2 regions of the Gemella sp. genome follow, and region 1 is predicted to be linked to the other one. Evidence: riboswitches for the same ligand, from Rfam matches in the RefSeq annotation. Region 1 holds a riboswitch; the other holds the start of a gene.
What was found. A riboswitch is a leader RNA that binds a small molecule or an ion and turns the genes downstream of it on or off. The one in region 1 is predicted to bind FMN.

Region 1 (15,347 bases):
ATCAACAACTGAGCTAGGTCGGCTAAAGGCAGTATCTGGTGCGATTAAGTTTTTATCAAGTGCGTAAATGGCATTCATAACTGCAACCCAGCTTCTTTGAGCATAGTCATAACTTGGTACTTTTGCTGGACTATCGTATCCATTCCATAGACCAACAGTTATTTTTGTAGAACCACCAACAACCCATAGGTCATTATAATACTCAGAAGTCCCTGTTTTTACAAATAAGTTTTTAGAATTGAATTTAAGTTTACTTGGCATATCATGAGATAAACCGTAGCTCTTATTGATTACGTCCCCAAGCATATTGACGATTAGATAACTTGTAGATTCTTCAAATACTTTAACTGGAGAGAAATCAGCTTTATAAACTAGTTCTCCATCGTTATTTTCTATTTCTTCGATAATATGTGCTTTTTTATGTTCACCTTTATTTGCAAAAGTAGAAAAGGCACTAGTATTCTCAGTAACAGATAGACCATATGTCATACCACCAATGGCAGTAGCTAAGTAAGTTTTATCACTTTCTGTAAGGCCTTCAACACCCATTTTCTCTAGGTAATTTGTGACAGGATCCTCTTTATAAAATGCAGAGTATAGCCTTACGGTAGGTAAGTTAAGAGATCTAGCTAAAGCTTCTCTAGCAGGTAGATATCCACGCTCAGACATGTCATAGTTCTCAGGTTTCCAACCATAGTGGTTAAATCTCTTATCTAAAACTGTTGAGTTAGGAGTAATGTAACCTTTATCGATAGCTGGTCCATAAACTAATAGTGGTTTGATTGTAGAACCTGGTGAACGACGAGTTCTTGTAGCGTGGTTAAGTTGTTGTTTTTTGTAGTCCATACCACCGATAAACGCTAATACTTTACCAGTACTGTTTTCAATGACCGATGCTCCAATTTCTAATGGATAAACAACACCACCCTGAGTGTACGTTGGATAAGAAGCGAATTGTTTTTTCGTTTCTTGAAGAGTATCGTAAAGTTTTTTATCAAGTGTAGTTTTTACTTTATAACCACCAGTTATGAATTTAATTCTGCTTTTTTCAATTAAATCATTTCTATATTCTGCATTGTTTTTGAATGTTTCTTCTTTATGATTTTTAGCAGCGGTTTGCTCGGCTAATATTTCTGCAACTGAACTAGTAACTTCGTCACGAATAAAAGGATAATCTGTGTATTCAGAATATTTTTGTTTTGTGAATGCACCTTTAATATCGAATTTTTTTGCTTCTTCGAGTTGCGCTTTAGTTATAAAATTATTTGAAAGCATACGCTCTAATACATATTGTTGTCGTTCAAATCCAGCTTGAAGTTCTTCATTTGATCTAATATTTCCAGCTGAATCAAATGGTGTGTACTTGTATGGTGATTGGACAAAACCTACAAGATATGCAGCTTGAGCTATGTTTAAATCTTTAGAGTGAACACCAAAAACTCCCTGTGCTGCAGTTTCGATTCCACTGATGTTTTGCCCTAAACTATTTTTTCCAAATGGTGCAACATTTAGGTAATTTTCAAGGATTTCATTTTTAGAAAAATGACTATCTACACGAAGTGCCAGTAATATTTCTTTTGCTTTTCTTTCATAAGATCTTGAATTATCAAGAAGTTGGTTTTTTACTAATTGCTGAGTTATAGTACTACCACCTGTTGTTTTTGCTCCTGTTACTTCACTAAGAGAGGCACGCATAATAGCGAAGATGTCAACCCCATTGTTTGAATAAAAGTTTGAATCTTCACTTGCAATTATCGCATTTTTTACATTATCACCTAATTCATCATAAGAAACAGTTCTTCTAATTAGTTCGGAATTAATAGTACCTAATTTCTCTCCACTTCCGAAGTAAACCTCACTGTTTTTACTAATATTATTAATTTGATCTTTCATTTCTTTTTGAGTTAAGACAGGTTGATCTTTAACTAAGCCACCCACATAACCAATAGCAAGCCCCGCACTTAGACTAAGTAGAAGTCCAGTTGAAAGAAGGAGGGATTGCGTTATAGAAGTTAGTATCTTCTTGTTTTTCATTGAAATCTCCTTAGATTGCATACTATAACCTTTATTATATCATAATTTTACAGGAAAAACTAAATTATATGCTAGGGGTGTGGAGGATATATAGTTAATTTTTAGAGTAAGGAGCGTGCCCAAAAATTCCAAATTTCAGAAAAAGTTTGTATAAGAACTCATAGACGCAGAGGCTTATTGATATCTAAATTCGCTTCATAAAAGCTCCTTATATATATAATAAATCACTGCGGAAGGTGACTCGACAAATCGATTTATCCAAAATTTCGATTTTTGAGTCATTCCCATATTTTTAATTAGAAGTTAGGTTAGGGGAGTTGTTTGTTTTTAATGATAGATTCTAGTTTTTTCTATAGAAATTTCCCTAAGAATTTATTAGTTTGTTTTTAAAATATAAGAAAAATATAAAACAAAAAATAAAAATATGATATAATTGAGATAAGTGTATTAAAATTGTTATGGAGGTATTTTAATGAGTAAATTATTAGAAGATTTAAAATATAGAGATTTAGTTTATCAACAAACAGATGAAGAAGGAATTAAAGAATTATTAGAAAAAGAAAGTGTATCAATCTACTGTGGCACAGATCCAACTGGTAATTCATTACACATAGGGCACTTACTACCATTTTTAACATTAAAAAGATTTCAACAGCATGGGCATAAACCTGTTATTTTAGTAGGTGGAGGAACTGGTATTATCGGAGACCCATCAGGAAGAAGCGAAGAGCGTCAATTACAAAGCCTTGAAGTAATTGAAGATAATGCTCGTCGTCTTGAAGCACAACTTCGTAATATTTTCCGTGGAGATGACAATATCGAATTCGTAAATAACCGTGACTGGTTAGGAAAACTTTCTATGATCGAATTTTTACGTGACTATGGAAAATTAGTAAACATCAACTATTTACTAGCGAAGGATTCAATTTCAAGCCGTCTAGATAACGGATTATCATTTACAGAATTTAGTTATACTATACTACAAGGTATTGACTATGCATACTTAAATGAATACCACAATGTTAAATTACAAATTGGTGGTTCAGACCAATGGGGTAACATTACTACTGGTCTAGAAATCATGAGAAAACTTCGTGGGGATGTTGAAGCATACGGATTTACTATTCCATTGATGCTTAAATCTGATGGAACTAAATTTGGTAAATCTACAGGTGGAGCAGTATGGTTAGACCCAGAACAAACGACACCTTATGAATTCTACCAATTCTGGTTCAACACTGCGGATACAGAAGTAGTACCAGCTCTTAAGAAATTCACATTCTTAGAAAAAGATCAAATTGAAGCGTTAAAAGAAAGCTCAGAAAAAGAACCACACTTACGTCTTGCTCAAAAAGCATTAGCTGAAGAAATGGTGAAAATTGTTCATGGTGAAAAAGCATTAGAAAGTGCATTAAACATTACAAAAGCATTATTCTCAGGAAACATTAAAGAACTAACTCACGATGAATTAAAAGCAGCTGTTAAAGGAATGCCGAAATCTGAATTAGAGAAAAAAGAATACAATATCGTAGATTTCCTAGTTGAAAGTAATTTAGTTCAATCAAAACGTCAAGCTCGTGAAGATGTAAATAATGGAGCTGTTTATGTGAACGGGGATAAAATTACAGATTTAGACTATGTTGTAGATACTAAAGACAGATTAGAAGATGGATTTACAGTACTTAGACGTGGTAAGAAGAAATATCTATTAGTAGAATATAAATAATTTAAAAGTAACATATACATAAAGAGGGGAACCGAAATGAATCTAAAAGAAGTTGTTGGTAAAAAGGCTGTAGAATATGTAAAAGATGGTACGATCGTTGGTTTAGGGACAGGTTCGACTGTATTCTATTTTGTTCATGCGCTAGCTGATAAAGTAAAAGAAGGTTTGAATGTTGAAATGGTATCAACTTCTATTCAAACTGTGGAATTAGCTAAAAGTCTTGGTCTTACAATCAAAGAACTAGAAGAAATTGATCATATTGACCTTGCTGTTGATGGTGTAGATGAAATCGATAAGAACTTCAATGCGATAAAAGGTGGAGGAGCAGCGTTATTTAGAGAAAAAATAGTTGCCGATATTGCTCGTGAAGTAATCTGGATTTATGATGAGAGTAAAGATGTAGAAAAACTTGGTAACTTCAACCTACCTGTAGAGATATTGCCATTTGGTTATAGTCATACTATAAGAAAAATGGAAGAAGTGGGACTAAAACCAGTGTTAAGATTAAAAGATGGAGCTACTCTTATAACTGACAACAATAATTATATTGTAGATTTACACTTAGGTTACGGATTTGATATTAAAGCTGTAAAAGAAAAACTAGAAAGTATAGTTGGAGTAGTAGAGCATGGTTTATTTTTAAACATGTGCAAACTATGTATTAAAGGAACAGAACAGGGAGCTGTAATTATAGAAAATCCAAATAATTAAGGGTGTGAAGGAAAGTTATGAGGAAGAGTTATTTAAGAGGGACAAGGTTAAAAATATTCTTGGCTATAATCTTGGTTTTTGTTAGTTTAATCGCCATTAGAGCTTCGTATAATAGCTACACAAAATCTGCTGAAACGTTATATACTGAAGGTGATCAATTCACAGGGAATTATTCTGGATTTACTTATATTAAATTAGAGGCTCTTGAAGAACTGGATATAGTAGACGAAAAACTAGCTAACGATGAAAAATTTTATATGGTTCAACACGAACATGGTTTTGTAATATTAAAGGCTACACAAGAAGATATTAAGAAATTAATTCAAAGTAGTGATGTTCCAGAGGGTAAAATAATAAATCTGAAAGATAAAAATATTTATTCTCGTATTGATGTAATAGGAGAAAAAGGAAGTAAAGGAAGAACTAATATTTCTTCTGAATTGTTATACAAATTTCAGGCTGTTGAAAAACATAGTTCTTTGATTAACGATAGAATATCAGATGTAGTTAAAGAATTTGAAACAAACAGAGCAACAGCTAATTTTAAAAGTAGATTACAAGAAAAACCTTTTATTTTTAATGTTTATATAAAAGTACCTGGTAATTTATATTATTTAAGCATTTATGGCTTGACTGTAGTTGTAGTTTTGGCTACATTATTTTTAATTAGATCTATAATAAAAGGTATTAGAAAGTCTAGAATTGAATATGAAGAGTTATTTATTGAATATCTAGAGACAGAGTATGATATAGATATTTTATTGAGAGAAGCAAAATATATAAATAAAAATTTAAAAGTTTTGATATATAAAGATGCATTAATATTCTATGATGGGGTCTTTAATTTTGAACTATTATCAGGATTTTCGAAGATTACTTTTAGCGATGTGAGAGATTCGAAAAATATAATTGTTGGCTATACAGCGATGATTCATAGATATTTTGAATCAAATGAAGTAATAAGAATGTGTTCACATTATAATGGTGCAATAGCAGATATTACTGAATTAGGAAAAACATTAAAAGAGAAATACGGAAAAGAAGTAGAATATGATTTTTAAGAATAAGGAAGAGGTGTAAGAAATGGAAACATTAAAAGATAGAGTGATAGAAGCATTAGAAAATGTAATAGACCCTGAGCTTGGTATCGATATTATGAATTTAGGATTAGTGTATGATGTTAAGATGAGTGACGATAATAAGCATGCAATCGTTGATATGACGCTAACATCAATGGGATGCCCTCTAGCACCGATTATCATCGAACAAGTTGAGACAGCGATGTTAGGTGTTGATGAGATAGAATCAGTAGACGTCAACATAGTATGGGAACCGGCTTGGACAAAAGATAGAATGTCACGTTATGCTAAGATTGCTCTTGGAGTAATAGATTACGAATAGAATATAAATATAAAAAGCAATTTCAAAATTGAATCTAAGAAAAATTTTGAAGTTGCTTTTTTAATATTATTTATAGAAAATGGATAGAGAAATTTATAAAAAAATTGTTATTAGAGTAGAATGAAATATATTAAATATGTTATAATTAAAAAGACATTAAAAAAGAGTATGAAAGGAGGAACTATGTACAGAGGAGAAAGACCTAAAAAGGGCGATGTAGTAAAAATAATAGCATATAAACATGATGGTTCAATACATAGAATTTGGCATAAAAATGTTGTGCTAGAAGCGGATGAACAAGTTCTAATTTTAGCTAACAATAGAACACTTGTCACAGAAAATGATGGAAGAACCTGGGTCACTAAAGAAGTAGCTTTAGTATATTTTCATAATGAATGCTGGTTTAACATAATTTGTATGTTTAGGGAAGATGGGGTACATTATTATTCTAATTTAAGTAGTCCATTTGCATATGATGTAGATGGAGTGAAATACATAGATTATGATTTAGATATAAAGAAATATCCTGATGGAAAGTATTTCTTACTTGATGAAGACGAATATAATCAGAATAAAGTTCGCTATAAATATGGAGAAAAAATAGATAAAATTTTGAAATATAACGTGAATAAACTTCAAGAATGGATTGATAAAAATCAAGGAGCGCTTGCACCAGATTTTGCAGATGTGTGGTTAGAAAATTATGAAAAAATAATGGGTGAAGATCAAAATGTTACAAGGAAAATTTAGTGTAGAAGTAAGACATGACGAGATTTCAGAAAAAATAGGATTACAACTGAAGGACTTTCTATTATCGAGTAAAATGATAGAAGATAAGGAAAATCCTGATTATGTTTTTGCGATTGGTGGAGATGGGACTGTACTTCGTACTTTTAATAAATATATGGATAAGTTAGATACGGTAAAATTTTTATCAATTCATACAGGGCATTTAGGGTTTTATACAGATTATTCTGCACAAAACTATGAAAAAATATTCTTTGATATGTTAGCGTTAACTCCAAAGATTGAAGAATATCCATTGTTAAGAGTAAAAGCATATTGCTCTAATGGAGATTTGGTTTCTGATTATTATTCTTTAAATGAAGTGACTGTAAACAATCATACAGGAGTAACTTATGCGGCGAAAGTTTATATTAATGGTGTTCACTTTGAAAGTTTTAGAGGGGATGGTTTATGTATAAGTACGCCGACAGGTTCTACAGCTTATAATAAGAGCTTAGGTGGTGCTGTAATTCATCCGCAATTACCATTGTATCAGGTAACAGAAATTGCAGCTTTAAATAATCTTGTTTATAGAACACTAGGGAATCCATTAATCTTATCTCAAAATGATGAGCTTATGATTAAACCTATGAGACCGGAAAATCATCGTATTACAGTAGATCACATGCATTATAATTATGATAGTGTAGCCAAAATAAAAATAACTTTAGCAAAGGATAAAAAGGTTTCTTTTATTCGTTATAATGAAGATAGCTTTTGGCAACGAGTGAAGAGATCATTTATAAAAAATGACTAATATTATTTTAAAATATACAATTCGAGAAGAACAAGTTTTAAGGGAGTTTCTATTAGCGAATAATATTTCCAGAAAAACTTTAACAAGAATAAAGTTTGATAGTGATGGGAGTATAAAGGTAAATGGTAGAGAAGAGAATGTTAGATATCTTTTGAAGATAAATGACATTATAGAGATTACTTTACCTAGTGAAAATTTTAGTGAAGTTGTTAGATTTATAGATAAGCCTATTGATATTGTTTATGAGGATCCTTACTTCTTAATTGTAAATAAAGAGATTAATTTACCCTCAATACCATCTAGAAATCTTGAGGATGAGTCACTTCTTGAGAGAGTAAATTATTATTTTAAAAAGAAAAAGATTAATACAATTCCTCATATTGTTACACGTCTAGATAAAAACACTTCGGGATTGGTATTAATTGCCAAACACAGACATGTTCATGCATTGTTTAGTAATATGGAGATAGATAAGTATTATACTGCCTTGGTAAATGGAAAAGTAAAAAATAACGAAATTATTGAAGCGCCTATCCGACGAGTAAGTTCTAGCATTATAGAACGAGAAGTAGGTGAAGGTGGAGAATTCGCTAAGACTGAATACTGGTTAGAAGAGTATATTTCAGACAAAGATATCAGTGTTGTCAAACTAAAACTTTACACAGGTAGAACGCACCAGATAAGGGTACATATGAAATATAGAGGCTATTCACTCCTTGGCGATGGATTGTATGGTGGAGATATGAGATTAATACCCCGTCAATCGCTTCATTGTAGCAACTTAGCATTTATCCATCCTATAACTGACGAGATGATAAATGTTAGAGTAGATTTGCCTAATGATATGACTAATGTTATTATAAACAAATAAAAACTCGAGGTATGGAGAAAATTTTTTCATGCCTCGAGTTTGTTATATTAACAAATTTCGTAAAGATATAAATTATCAAATTTTGATTAACATAAAGAATGTACAGAGTTTTATTTACGCTCTCTGATTTGACTTCAGTATAGTAATTAAGTTTAATCTCTTAAATCTGTTTAGTTAAATCTATCATCTCAAGAAGACCTTGGGCGCAATCGCTACCTTTGTTTCCTGCTTTTGATCCCGCTCTTTCAATAGCTTGATCGATGTCTTCAGTAGTTATTACTCCGAACATAACAGGGATATCACTATTAAGACTAATGTGACCAACACCTTTTGCAACTTCATTACAAACTAGGTCATAGTGACTAGTACTTCCACGAATAACACTTCCTAATGTAATAACGCCATCGTATTTATTTGTAGCTACTAATTTTTTAGTGATAAATGGAATTTCAAAAGCTCCTGGAACCCAGTAAACATCGATATTTTCTTCTTTTACTTCGTTTCTAATAAGTGTGTCTTTAGCTCCACCTAATAATTTAGAAGTAATAAATTCGTTAAAGCGAGCTACTACAATCGCTACTTTAATATCTTTTCCTATAAATTTTCCTTCAAATGTTGTCATAATAATATTCTCCTTATATATCTAATAAATGATTAAATTTAATTTTTTTTGTTTGTAAATAGTATTTATTTTCTTTTTGTGGTTTTATATTTATTGGAACACGGTCTACTACATTTATTCCTAAAGAACTTAGTTGTTCTACTTTATCAGGATTATTTGTAAGAAGTTTTACCGATTTAATACCTAAGTAATCAAGTATGTCCACGGCTATAGTATAATCCCTTTCATCGGGAGCGAATCCTAGCTGTACATTAGCTTCGTAAGTATCAACCCCTTGCTCTTGCAGTTGATAGGCAAGAAGTTTATTTCTTAATCCTATTCCACGTCCTTCTTGTCGTAGATAGAGAACAGCCCCACGACCTAAGTCGGAAATTTTTTGAAGTGCTGCATGTAGTTGTTCACCGCAGTCACATCTATGAGAAGTGAAGACATCTCCAGTTAAACACTCTGAGTGAACTCGTATTAATAATGGTTCTTCAGAAGTTAAATCACCTTTGCTAATAATTAGGTGTTCTTTATTAAATTCGTCTTCGAACAGCTGTAAATCAAAATCTCCAAATTCTGTTGGTAACTTTACTTTCACGCTGTCGTTAAATGACAAAAAACGTGTTAACTCATCTAAATCCACGACTGTTAAATTCCATTTTTTAGCGAATTCATACAAGTCATCTCTTCTAGCCATAGTTCCATCTTCATTCATAATTTCACAGATATATGTAGCTTCTGTACTATTAGCTAATCTTGCTAAATCTAAACTTGCTTCTGTGTGTCCGCGACGAACTTTAATTCCACCATCACGACCGATAAGTGGGAACATATGACCAGGTCTATTGAAATCCTCTGGTTTAGAATTCGGATTTGCTAATTCTTTTATGGTTGTTGCTCTTTCAAAAGCTGATATTCCCGTAGTTGATGTTTTATGGTCAACGCTAACTGTAAACGCAGTCTGGTGTGGATCTGTATTTTTATCTAACATAGAGTGTAGATTTAATCTTTTTGCAATCTCAGTTGAAACTGGTGCGCAAATTAAACCACGTGCATGTTTTGCCATAAAGTTAACAGTTTCACCAGTAACTAGTTCAGCTATTCCTACTAAATCTCCTTCAGCTTCTCTGTCATCATCATCAATAAGAACGATTAATTTTCCAGCTTTTAAATCTTCTATTGCTTGTCTTACGTTATTAATCATTAAACTTTCCTCCAAATAGTTTTAATTGAGCTTTAATATATTTCGCTAGTATATCTGTTTCTATATTTACACTATCACCAATTTTTAATTTTTCTAAGTTTGTATGCTTAGCTGTATGTGGAATTAGCGACACTGTAAATTTGTTGTTATCACAAGTTACTACTGTTAAACTTATCCCATTAATAGTAATCGAACCTTGGTTTATAATTTCACCTTGGAATTTACCTGGATAAGAAAAAGTAAGTAGAATGGCATTTTCATCTTTTTGCCTTGCTGCTAACTGTGCTAAACCATCACTATGTCCCGAAACAATATGACCTTCAAATCTGTCTGAATGTCCCATTGCAGGTTCTAAGTTCACAGCATCATTTATTTTTAAATCTTTAAATGTGGTTCTTTTATAAGTCTCTGGCATAATATCTACAGTGAACTGCGATGAACTTTTTTGAACACATGTTAGACATACGCCGTTTACCGCCATACTATCACCAATTTTGTATGTTTCTAGTAAATTCTTACTTGCTTGAATAGTCAGTTTTATACTATGACTAGATTTAATAATTTTTACTATTTTACCTTGCTCTTTTATTAATCCTGTAAACATTGAGAAACTCTCCTTCCTGAGATACGTATATCTTCACCAAGTTTAGTAATCTTAGTATCGTGAAGTTGTATTTTTTCATTTGTTATCCTATTGCTAGTGAATGATGAAATGTTATTTCCACCCAAAAGAGTAGGGGAGACATAGGTTATGACTTCATCCCAATAACCGCTAGCTAAAAATTGATCATGAATGCTCGGTCCACCTTCAACATAAACTGATTGAATACCGAGTTTTCCGATTTCTGATAAAATTTCTTTTATGCTGAATTCTTTAGGTTTAATGAGAGTCACATGTGAGGGTAAGTTTTCGTGTTTAACTTTTGTAAAAATTATAACTTCAGATGAACTATTATTAAATAAATTAAGATTACTCTTTTCAAAGATAGACCCCTCAGCATCTAGTACAATTCTTTTTGGTGGGAAAAGGGATGTATTAGCACCAAGTAATGTAGGATTGTCTATTAACACAGTTTTTGCGCCTACGAGAATTACTTGATAATTATCTCTTTCACTTCTGACAAAATCATAGACTTCTTTACCGGTAATTTGAGTTCTTTCGTTGGTAAAGGCTAGTTTTCCATCGAGACTAGTGGCTTGTTTTAAAACTATATAAGGTCTTTTTTTACTATGAAATAGATTATAAGCGTAGTTTAAATTGTAAGCCTCTTTTTCAAGGATACCGGTTATTACTTCTATACCATTATCTTGCAAATATTTAATTCCTTTTCCGCTAACAATAGGATTAGGATCTAATTGAGCAACAACTACCTTAGAGATACCCATTTCTACGATAGCATCTGTACAAGGTGGTTGTTTACCTTTATGATTACAAGGTTCTAAAGTGACGTAAAGTGTTGAATTAAATAATTTTTCAGGAGTTTCGCAAGTAGAAATTGCATTTTTTTCAGCGTGTTCACACCCATAGCGAAGATGCGAACCCCGTGCTATAATTTCATTATCTTTCACAATAATTGCTCCTACCAAAGGGTTAGTATGTGTGTATTTAGCACCACGCTTAGCTTCAAGAAGTGCAAGTTTCATAAAATATTCATGCATATTATCAACTCCTTTCTAAATAATAAAAATCCCAATTACATTTGAAGTTCAAATTTAATCGGGATTGATGGTTAGTTTTATATTCGGTTAATAGACCTTAGTGCTCTTAGATACACTATAGGCTATAAAAATATTCTCAATAAAGCATTAGGTGTTTTTATCCTAATGTTACTAATTTCTTCTCCCATCCAGACTTTACTGTCGGTTCTGGAATCTCACCAGATCAGCTTGCGCTCACGGACTTCTAGTAAACTAGTCACCGCCGGTTGGGACTTTCACCCGACCCCGAAGAAATATTTAATTCATGAATTAATATTAACACTAATGAAAACGATTGTCAATGATAAAAAATAAAAACTATCACAAAATATAAAATATACAATGTGATAGTTTTGTTTAATTTATTATAAGAATTGTGCTAAACAAACGATAAGGATAATAACTGGAAGTACATATCTTAGTAAGAATAACCATACTTTAAATAATACTAGGCTAGATTTTTTATTTTCATCTATGTGTAATTGTTCTAGAGCTACTTTTTTATCAAGTACATATCCTGTGAATATTGATAAAGCAAGACAACCAAGTGGCATTAGAATATTAGATACTAAGAAATCCATTAAATCGAATACTGTTTTTCCAAATATTAATGTATTAGACAGCGATCCGTAAGATAAGGCAGAAGGAATTCCAACTATGAAAGTTAAGATTCCGATAATTACACTAAATTTAGTACGGTTAGTGTTTCTTTGATTAGTAATGTTTCCTACATTAATTTCTAACATAACTACTGATGAGGTAATAGTAGCGAATAAGAATAATATTAAGAATAAGATGTAGAAAATTTTACCGAATGCCATATTGTTGAATAGCTGTGGTAATACTATGAATAATAGACTTGGTCCACCTTCAGACTCCATACCGAATGAACTCATCGCAGGGAAGATTGCTAATCCAGCCATTACAGAAACTGCAATGTTCATTAACACAACTGAAATACCAGATTGAACAAGATTAGTTCTTCTATCAAGGTAAGAAGCATATGTAAGCATAGCTGTAACCCCGATTGATAGTGCGAAGAATGATTGTCCTAGTGCGAATAAAATTCCAGAACTAGTGATTTTAGTGAAATCTGGTTTTAAGAAATAAGTAACACCGCTCATCGCGTTAGGTAATGTTAGTGATCTTGCGATAATTACTAGGAAGATAATGAATAATAGAGGCATCATGATTTTTGATGCTTTTTCAATACCTTTTTGTACACCACGAGATACAATATAAATATTCAATAAGATGAATAATGCTTGTGCTCCTAATGCGATCCAAGTGTTAGAAATAATACTAACGAAAAGTGCCGCATGATCAGTAGTAGAGTGTACTCCAATAGCATCTGCAATTGAAATACCAAGATATACTAAAATCCATCCGCCGATAACACTGTAGAATGATAGTAAGATGAATAGGGCGAATCCACCGATATAACCAATAACATTGTATTTTTTATTTTTTCCTAATTTACCGAAAGTTCTAATCGCTGAAACACCAGCGCCACGACCTAGTACAAATTCAGCTAGAAGAAGTGGTAAACCAATTAATAATGTGAATATAAGGAAAACAAGTAAGAATCCACCTCCACCATTAGCTGCAGTCATATACGGGAACTTCCATACTGCACCTAGTCCTATTGCAGAACCAGCAGAAGCAAGTATGAATCCTATTTTAGAACTCCATTTTGAATTATCTGACATAAAATTTTCCTCCTAAATTTGATTTTAAAAATAAGTAAAAGCTATTTAGAAAATACTAAATAGCTTTTTAGAAATATATATTATTATACTCAAAGACCATTTAGTATTTTACCAATGGCCGAAAAACAAACTTAACTAGCCATTGTAGACATCGTTGCACTTATATCTACAATGCTATGAGATATAAGTGCTGCTAAAATGGCACAAAAAAGTATTCTCTTTTACTAGTTAAAATAGTGTTTTTCATTATTGAGTAGCTCCTTTTTATAATTGTTGTTAAAATCTTAACATTTATCTGAAAATTTGTCAATTGTTTTTTTGTAATCTTTATGAAAAAATAGAAAAGACATTAAATTTTCGATTTTAATAAAAAAAGTCTGCGTTTGAGTTAATGCTAATTTATGAAAATTGTTTTAATTGATAAAAAATATCGAATAGGGGATAAGTTAAATAATTAATATGATTAATTATTTTGTTTAAAAAAGTTACAGAAGGGCTAATATAAATGGGAAAGGGACGGTTATTTGATTTTCTGCTATAAACAGTTTTAAAAAAAATCCTATAAAATCTTTAAAAATTCACGTAAAGTGTTGCATTGAATTTTAATATATGTTAGTATTGTAACTATATGAATTTAATGCATAAATTAATGTATTTATATAATAAATAGGAGGAAGTTTAATAATGAACAAAAATATTAAAAAAGTAGTAGCAGCTACAGTAGTTGCTGGATTAGCAGTAGCACCAGTAGCAGCTCAAACAACTGCACCAGTAGCACAAGCTGCTGAGCAAGCTCAATCAAAACACGTTTCAGCTAAATTCGTACAAAATGAGAAAGGTAACTTCGTACAAGTTACTGCAACTCAAGATGTACAAGCTGCAAAAGTTACAATCTCTGTTGATGGAAAAGGTCAATACACAGTAAACGTTGGAGATCTTAAAAAAGGTGAAACTAAATTAGTACCTTTCAACGTAGATGCTAAAGTAGGAAATGGATTTGCTCCAAAAGCATTACCAAAAACTGCTGCAGTAACTGAGCACGTAACAATCTCAAAAACTATCAACGCTCACTTAGTAAGAGCAACAGTTTCTTACAAATACGAAGATGGTAAACCAACTGAACCAGGAAAACCAGGAAATGCAACACCAGCACCACAACCAACGCCAGAACCGAAACCAACTCCGGCTCCAGCTCCAGGAACACCAGCTGATAAACCAACTGAACCAGGAAATACAACACCAGCTCCAAGTGATAAACCAGGAGACTTAACTCCGAAACCAACGCCAGCACCACAACCAGCACCAGGGAAATCTGGGAATAAAAGTGATGGTAAACTAAGTGGTGATACGGATCCAGTTACACCACCCCCAGGATTTTTTCCAGAATTATCTTAATTAATATATAAGATGTGAAAGATTCTAATTATTTAGAATCTTTCTTTCAATATAAAAAGTATAAACCCAGACTCTAGAATTTCTAGAATCTGGGTTTTCTTTTTATTCGTTATCTAATTGCATGTAAACAACTTGAGTTGTTAAGTATTCTTCTAAACCATGTTTACCGTCTGCTCCACCGATACCAGATTTACGACGTCCAGCGTGGAATCCTTGCATTGCTTCGAAGTTTTCACGGTTGATGTATGTTTCACCAAATTTTAGACCATTAACCGCTTTGAATGCAGTGTTTAGGTTAGTAGTGTAAACTGATGAAGTTAATCCATATTCTGAATCGTTAGCGTATTCTAATACTTCTTCTAAAGTTTTGAATGTAGCGATTGGGATTACAGGTCCGAATGTTTCTTCTTTCATGATGTTCATTTCGTTAGTTACGTCAGTTAATACA
Region 2 (5,179 bases), on a different contig from region 1:
TAAGTGGAACAAATATATAATGCTTAGGATGTTCTTCTTGCTCTCTTAAGTACTCGAGAACATCAGGTTTAATCCATGGCATCCCAATATCACTTTCACTTTGCCAAGTATTCGTATAGTTTTCTTTTTCAAGACCTATTTTTTCAGCTATAAGTTTTGTCATATCAAAAATCTGATCTACATATGGATCATTATACTTTAAAGCAATTTCGGGTACGCTGTGTGCAGAAAAAACTACCTTGTAGCTATCTTCTTTTACTTTTTCAGTAATAATTTTTTTGATTTCATCTGCCCAGAATTCAATTAACTTCTCTTCTTTGTACCAAGATTTTATTATATTGAATTTAATTTTATCACTCTTAATAAATCTTTCGTAACCCATAATAGAGTAGAATGAATAATGTGGTTCAAGAATTAAACAAATACATTCCTCTATACCATCATCTTCCATTTTTGAAATTATATCAGGGATATAAGGTGAAGAAAATTTATTGGCAAAGTATACTTTATATTCATCTTTTACAGATTCTCTTAAAAGTTCAACTTCTTTAAGTGTTATATCTTGAAGGGGAGAACCATCAATGCGAAGATAATTTTTTAAAAGTAGATTGATTTCTTCGTCGTTAGGACGGACTCCTCTTCTAATATTTGTGAAAAATTTTGTTATACCTTCGAATGTATATTCTTCAGGTGTTCCATATGTCATTACTAAAATAGCTTTACTCATTTTATAACCTCTCTAAATAGTCTAGTCATGTATAATTATAACATTTTTTGTACTAAAACACACGTATTAATAAATTGTTACAGATAACCATTATTGATTAGGAATAAAAGGTGTATAAAGGCGATTTAATATGTTTATTTTACTGATAGGCAATTATGGCAAAATAAGGTAATTGAGGTTGTTTTGAGTTTGATAAAATTGAATTTAAAAAAACTATTGCAAAAAAGTCTAAAAAGTTATAATATAAAAGTTAACTAAAAAAGTTTACTAATAAGGGAGTTTAAGAATCTCCAATTGGTTGAAGAAAAAAGGAGGAAATGTTTAAATGAGAAAGAAAATATTTGGAGCGATAACTTTTATTGCAGCTGTTGGTGGCGTTATTTATATGAAAAATAATCCTAAATATAAGGAGATTGTTAGAGTCGTGAAGACTGCTGATGCACGTGGTTTTTATGAAAAAATAATTTTAGAAAAAGATAAACTTGCATTTACAGCAAAAGCGAAGATTAAAGATTATAAGATTGATTATGAGAGTATTAGAAATGTCGGAGAGAAAATCTATGCTCGTCTAATAGTTAATAATGATGAAAAATTAAATATCGATACAGTGATAAGTGAGAAAGATACGAATGTAGAAGAAGTATCACATTCAGAAAAACTGGATGAATTATTGAATAAATAGCAGTTAAGGGGGCAGAAAATGATTTTTTTTATTTTTCTGCCCCCTTAACTTGGATTTTCTTGAATAATTATGATAAGTATTTCCTAGGAAATTAATAAAAAAGGAATCCTCCATTACAGTAAGGTGATGTAATGGAGGATTTTTCATGGTTAAATTAATTAGTATCCAATATTATTATGCGAAACGGCTACGAATACTAGTTGGTATTGATTTATAAACACTCTTAGTAACGAAGAATAAGAATGTTACTAAGGCACCTTTAAGTAGGTTGAATGGCACGATACCAACAGCTACGATTGTTTTTACATTAGTCACGATGTCTGCTAGATTCATAATATATCCATATGCTGGAAGTAATACGAAGTAGTTAAGAAGTGACATGAATACTGTTATTGCTAGTGTTCCTAAGATTCCACCAATAATAGTCTTAGCAGTACCTTTTTTATAGAAAAGAACGATGATACTGATAAAAGTGAATTCTACTACTATATTAGCAATCGATCCGATTGGTTCATGTGATAATAAAGCGAAGTGTAGGAAGTTTTTTAAGAATGATACTAAAAGAGCATCTTTATATCCTAATAATAACAACGCCATGAATAGCGGGATGAACGTAAAATCAAATTTTAGAAATGGTGGCAAGAATGGCACAGCAAAACTAAAAAAAGATAGAAGTAGAGCAATAACTGCAAGCATACCACTCAAAACTAGTGAGTGAACATTTTTTTTATACATTTAAAACCTCTTTCCTATCTTCATAGGCAATAAAATAGCCGCAATATTATTCTTAAAAAGGTGTATTCTAAATCACGTTAGATATAAAAAACACCACTTTAAAAATTTTAAAGCGGGACTGAAAGGTATGAAAAATAAGCGTTACACTTAAGCGAAGTACAGCAAATATACATACGTAATGTACTGTATGTGTAAGTTTATTTATTCTATATCTTCTATCATCCAGACTGTACTGTCGGTTTTGGAATTTCACCAAATCTGCTTGCGCTCGCGGACTTTGACCGCCGGTCGGGAATTTCACCCTGCCCCGAAGATAATTAAATTTATTATTTATACGTTTATTATAAACCGAAGTTGCTAGGTTGTAAAGTGAAAAGGTTTAACTTTTTTTAAAAAATAGATAAAAGCAGCTCAGAAATAATTTTCTAGAGCTGCTCAAATATTTTATTTTTAAAATTATTCTACTGTTACTGATTTAGCTAAGTTACGTGGTTTATCGACATCTAGTCCTTTAGTGTAGGCTGCGTAGTATGCGAATAGTTGTGTAACTACGATACTTGCGATTGGAGCAAGATCTTCGTTTACGTTAGGGATAGCGTAGTCACCTTTACGAGCTAATTTTTCTAATGTAATAATTAGAGTATTAGCACCACGGCTAGCTACTTCACTTACGTTACTACGTGTGTTTAAATCTAGTTTAGCGCTTGTGATAAGAGCTACAACAGGTGTTCTTTCTTCGATAAGAGCGATAGTACCGTGTTTTAATTCTCCTCCGGCAAATCCTTCTGTTTGAATGTAAGAAACTTCTTTAAGTTTTAATGCTGCTTCACATGCACTATAGTAGTCGATTCCACGTCCGATATAGAATGCATTACGCTCTGTGAATAAGTTTTTAGCTAAGTCTTTGATAGTTTTTGTATCATCTAAAATTGATTCGATTGCAGAAGTAATTACTGATAATTCTTGCTCGATATCAAATTTAGGTTGTTTAGAAAGTTGTTTAGCTACTTCATAAGCTAGTATGCTTAATGTTGCGATTTGAGCAGTGTATGCTTTAGTAGAGGCAACGGCGATTTCAACACCTGCATGAAGTAATAATGTGTAATCACACTCACGAGATAAAGTTGAAGCATCAACGTTAGTAAGTACTAAGAACTTATAATCTGCACTTACGCTACGTAATTTTGTAAGTACGGCACGAAGGTCAGCTGTTTCTCCTGATTGAGAAAGGAAGATGAACATTGGTTTTTTAGATAATAATGGTACGTTGTAAGCAAATTCTGATGCTAAGTGTACCTCTGTAGGAATACCAGCCCATTTTTCAAAATAATTTCTTCCTACTAAACCAGCGTTGTAACTTGTACCGCATCCGATAATGTATAATCTATCAGCATCTTTTACATTGTTAATAATTTCGCTGTCAATATTAACATCATGTCCATCGAAGTAGTGAGAGATGATGTTACGCATAGCTCCTACTTGCTCATGAATTTCTTTAATCATGTAATGTTCGTGGATACCTTTATCGATTTCTCCAGCGTTTAAGTTAGTTGAGAAACTTTCACGCTCTACAACATTACCTTCTTTATCTTCGATAGTTACGCTATCTTTTTTCACGATAACAAATTCACCATCGTTGATTTCTAAGAAGTTGTTAGTATATTTAATCATTGCTAAAGCATCACTACCAACATAGTTTTTATTTTCTTCTCCTAGTCCGATAAGAAGTGGACTCTTATTTTTTGCTACATATAATGTGTCTTTATCTTCAGTATCGATTAAACAAAGTGCATAAGAACCTTGAAGTTTTGATACAGCTTTTTTGAAAGCTTCTTTAGTGTCAAGACCACGGTCACTATAAACCTGTACTAATTGAACGATAACTTCAGTATCAGTTTCAGAAACAAGTTCTACACCTTTGAAAAATCTTTCTTTAAGTTCTTGGAAGTTTTCGATAACTCCATTATGAACTAAAATAAAACGTTTGTTGAAGCTTTGGTGAGGGTGAGAGTTAGTTGTGTTAACTCCACCGTGAGTAGCCCAACGTGTATGACCAATACCTAATTCTAGGTGAAGTCCTTCAGGGATTAGGGCTTCTAGATTTTTAATGCGACCTACAGACTTAGTAACGCTAGCTTCTCCGTTAACAACACCAGCGATACCAGCTGAGTCGTATCCACGGTACTCAAGGCTGCTAAGTCCATCAATTAAAAATTTAACTCCATTTGCTTCTCCAACAAATCCTACAATTCCACACATATTAAAAATTCCTCGCTTTTTTATTTAATTTATTTTTTATAGAAAGTACTATAAAGTTTTATACCTATGCTCAAAAATATTATACTTCATTGAGTTTAATATACTCCTTCGAGTTTATGTAAATCTTAAAAGAAGACATAATGAGCCTATAGAGAGGTGATAATGATTTTGAAGGGTGATTATATCTAATACTACGTTCCTTAGATGGTGCATACGCTGTGGGAGCGACTTAAAAATCGTGATTTCGAAGAAATCGATTTTGTCAAGTCGCCCCCGCACAGTTTATTAGATTTCAAAAGAGCTTTTTAAAGCGAACTTTGAAATCAATAAACCACTGCGACTAGGTATGATTTAACATACATTGAGAAATATTATACTTTTATCTATCATAAATATTCCGTCGTCACTGTGTTCCTAAAGATACAAAGGTACACCCCAGCAGTGGCAACTAAAGTTTTTTACGTCATTCTTCCTTAAAAACTAAGTTGCTGTTGCATACGCTATATCTAAATATTTCGTCGTCTCTTCGTTCCTAGAAATATTAAGATTTACCCCAGCAGTGGCAACTAGAGTTTTTAGCGTCATTCTTCCTTAAAAACTAAGTTGCTGTTGCATACGCTGCACCTAACTATTTCGTCGTCACTTTGTTCCTAGAAATAGTAAAGTACACCCCAGCAGTGGCAACTAAAGTTTTTAGCGTCATTCTTCCTTAAAAACTAAGTTGCTGTTGCATACGCTGTACCTAAGTATCTTGTCGTCACTACGTTCCTAAAGAT

Region 2: another riboswitch for FMN. It lies ahead of ACO6OL_RS00335 (ECF transporter S component); the one in region 1 lies ahead of ribD (bifunctional diaminohydroxyphosphoribosylaminopyrimidine deaminase/5-amino-6-(5-phosphoribosylamino)uracil reductase RibD).

Annotation. Positions count from the first base shown of each region.
Region 1 is NZ_DBHIUF010000003.1:9,368-24,714, forward strand. It holds gene ACO6OL_RS01870 (transglycosylase domain-containing protein) at 1-2,034, opposite strand, end outside; gene tyrS (tyrosine--tRNA ligase) at 2,507-3,760, shown strand; gene rpiA (ribose-5-phosphate isomerase RpiA) at 3,797-4,471, shown strand; gene ACO6OL_RS01885 (hypothetical protein) at 4,489-5,532, shown strand; gene ACO6OL_RS01890 (metal-sulfur cluster assembly factor) at 5,555-5,872, shown strand; gene ACO6OL_RS01895 (DUF402 domain-containing protein) at 6,056-6,622, shown strand; gene ACO6OL_RS01900 (NAD kinase) at 6,603-7,415, shown strand; gene ACO6OL_RS01905 (RluA family pseudouridine synthase) at 7,408-8,286, shown strand; gene ribH (6,7-dimethyl-8-ribityllumazine synthase) at 8,447-8,908, opposite strand; gene ribA (GTP cyclohydrolase II) at 8,922-10,097, opposite strand; gene ACO6OL_RS01920 (riboflavin synthase) at 10,090-10,701, opposite strand; gene ribD (bifunctional diaminohydroxyphosphoribosylaminopyrimidine deaminase/5-amino-6-(5-phosphoribosylamino)uracil reductase RibD) at 10,686-11,756, opposite strand; FMN riboswitch at 11,929-12,053, opposite strand; gene ACO6OL_RS01930 (sodium-dependent transporter) at 12,161-13,504, opposite strand; gene ACO6OL_RS01935 (hypothetical protein) at 14,189-14,899, shown strand; gene aldA (aldehyde dehydrogenase) at 15,002-15,347, opposite strand, start outside.
Region 2 is NZ_DBHIUF010000001.1:67,652-72,830, forward strand. It holds gene hemH (ferrochelatase) at 1-727, opposite strand, end outside; gene ACO6OL_RS00330 (DUF1310 family protein) at 1,053-1,409, shown strand; gene ACO6OL_RS00335 (ECF transporter S component) at 1,584-2,144, opposite strand; FMN riboswitch at 2,351-2,463, opposite strand; gene glmS (glutamine--fructose-6-phosphate transaminase (isomerizing)) at 2,601-4,403, opposite strand.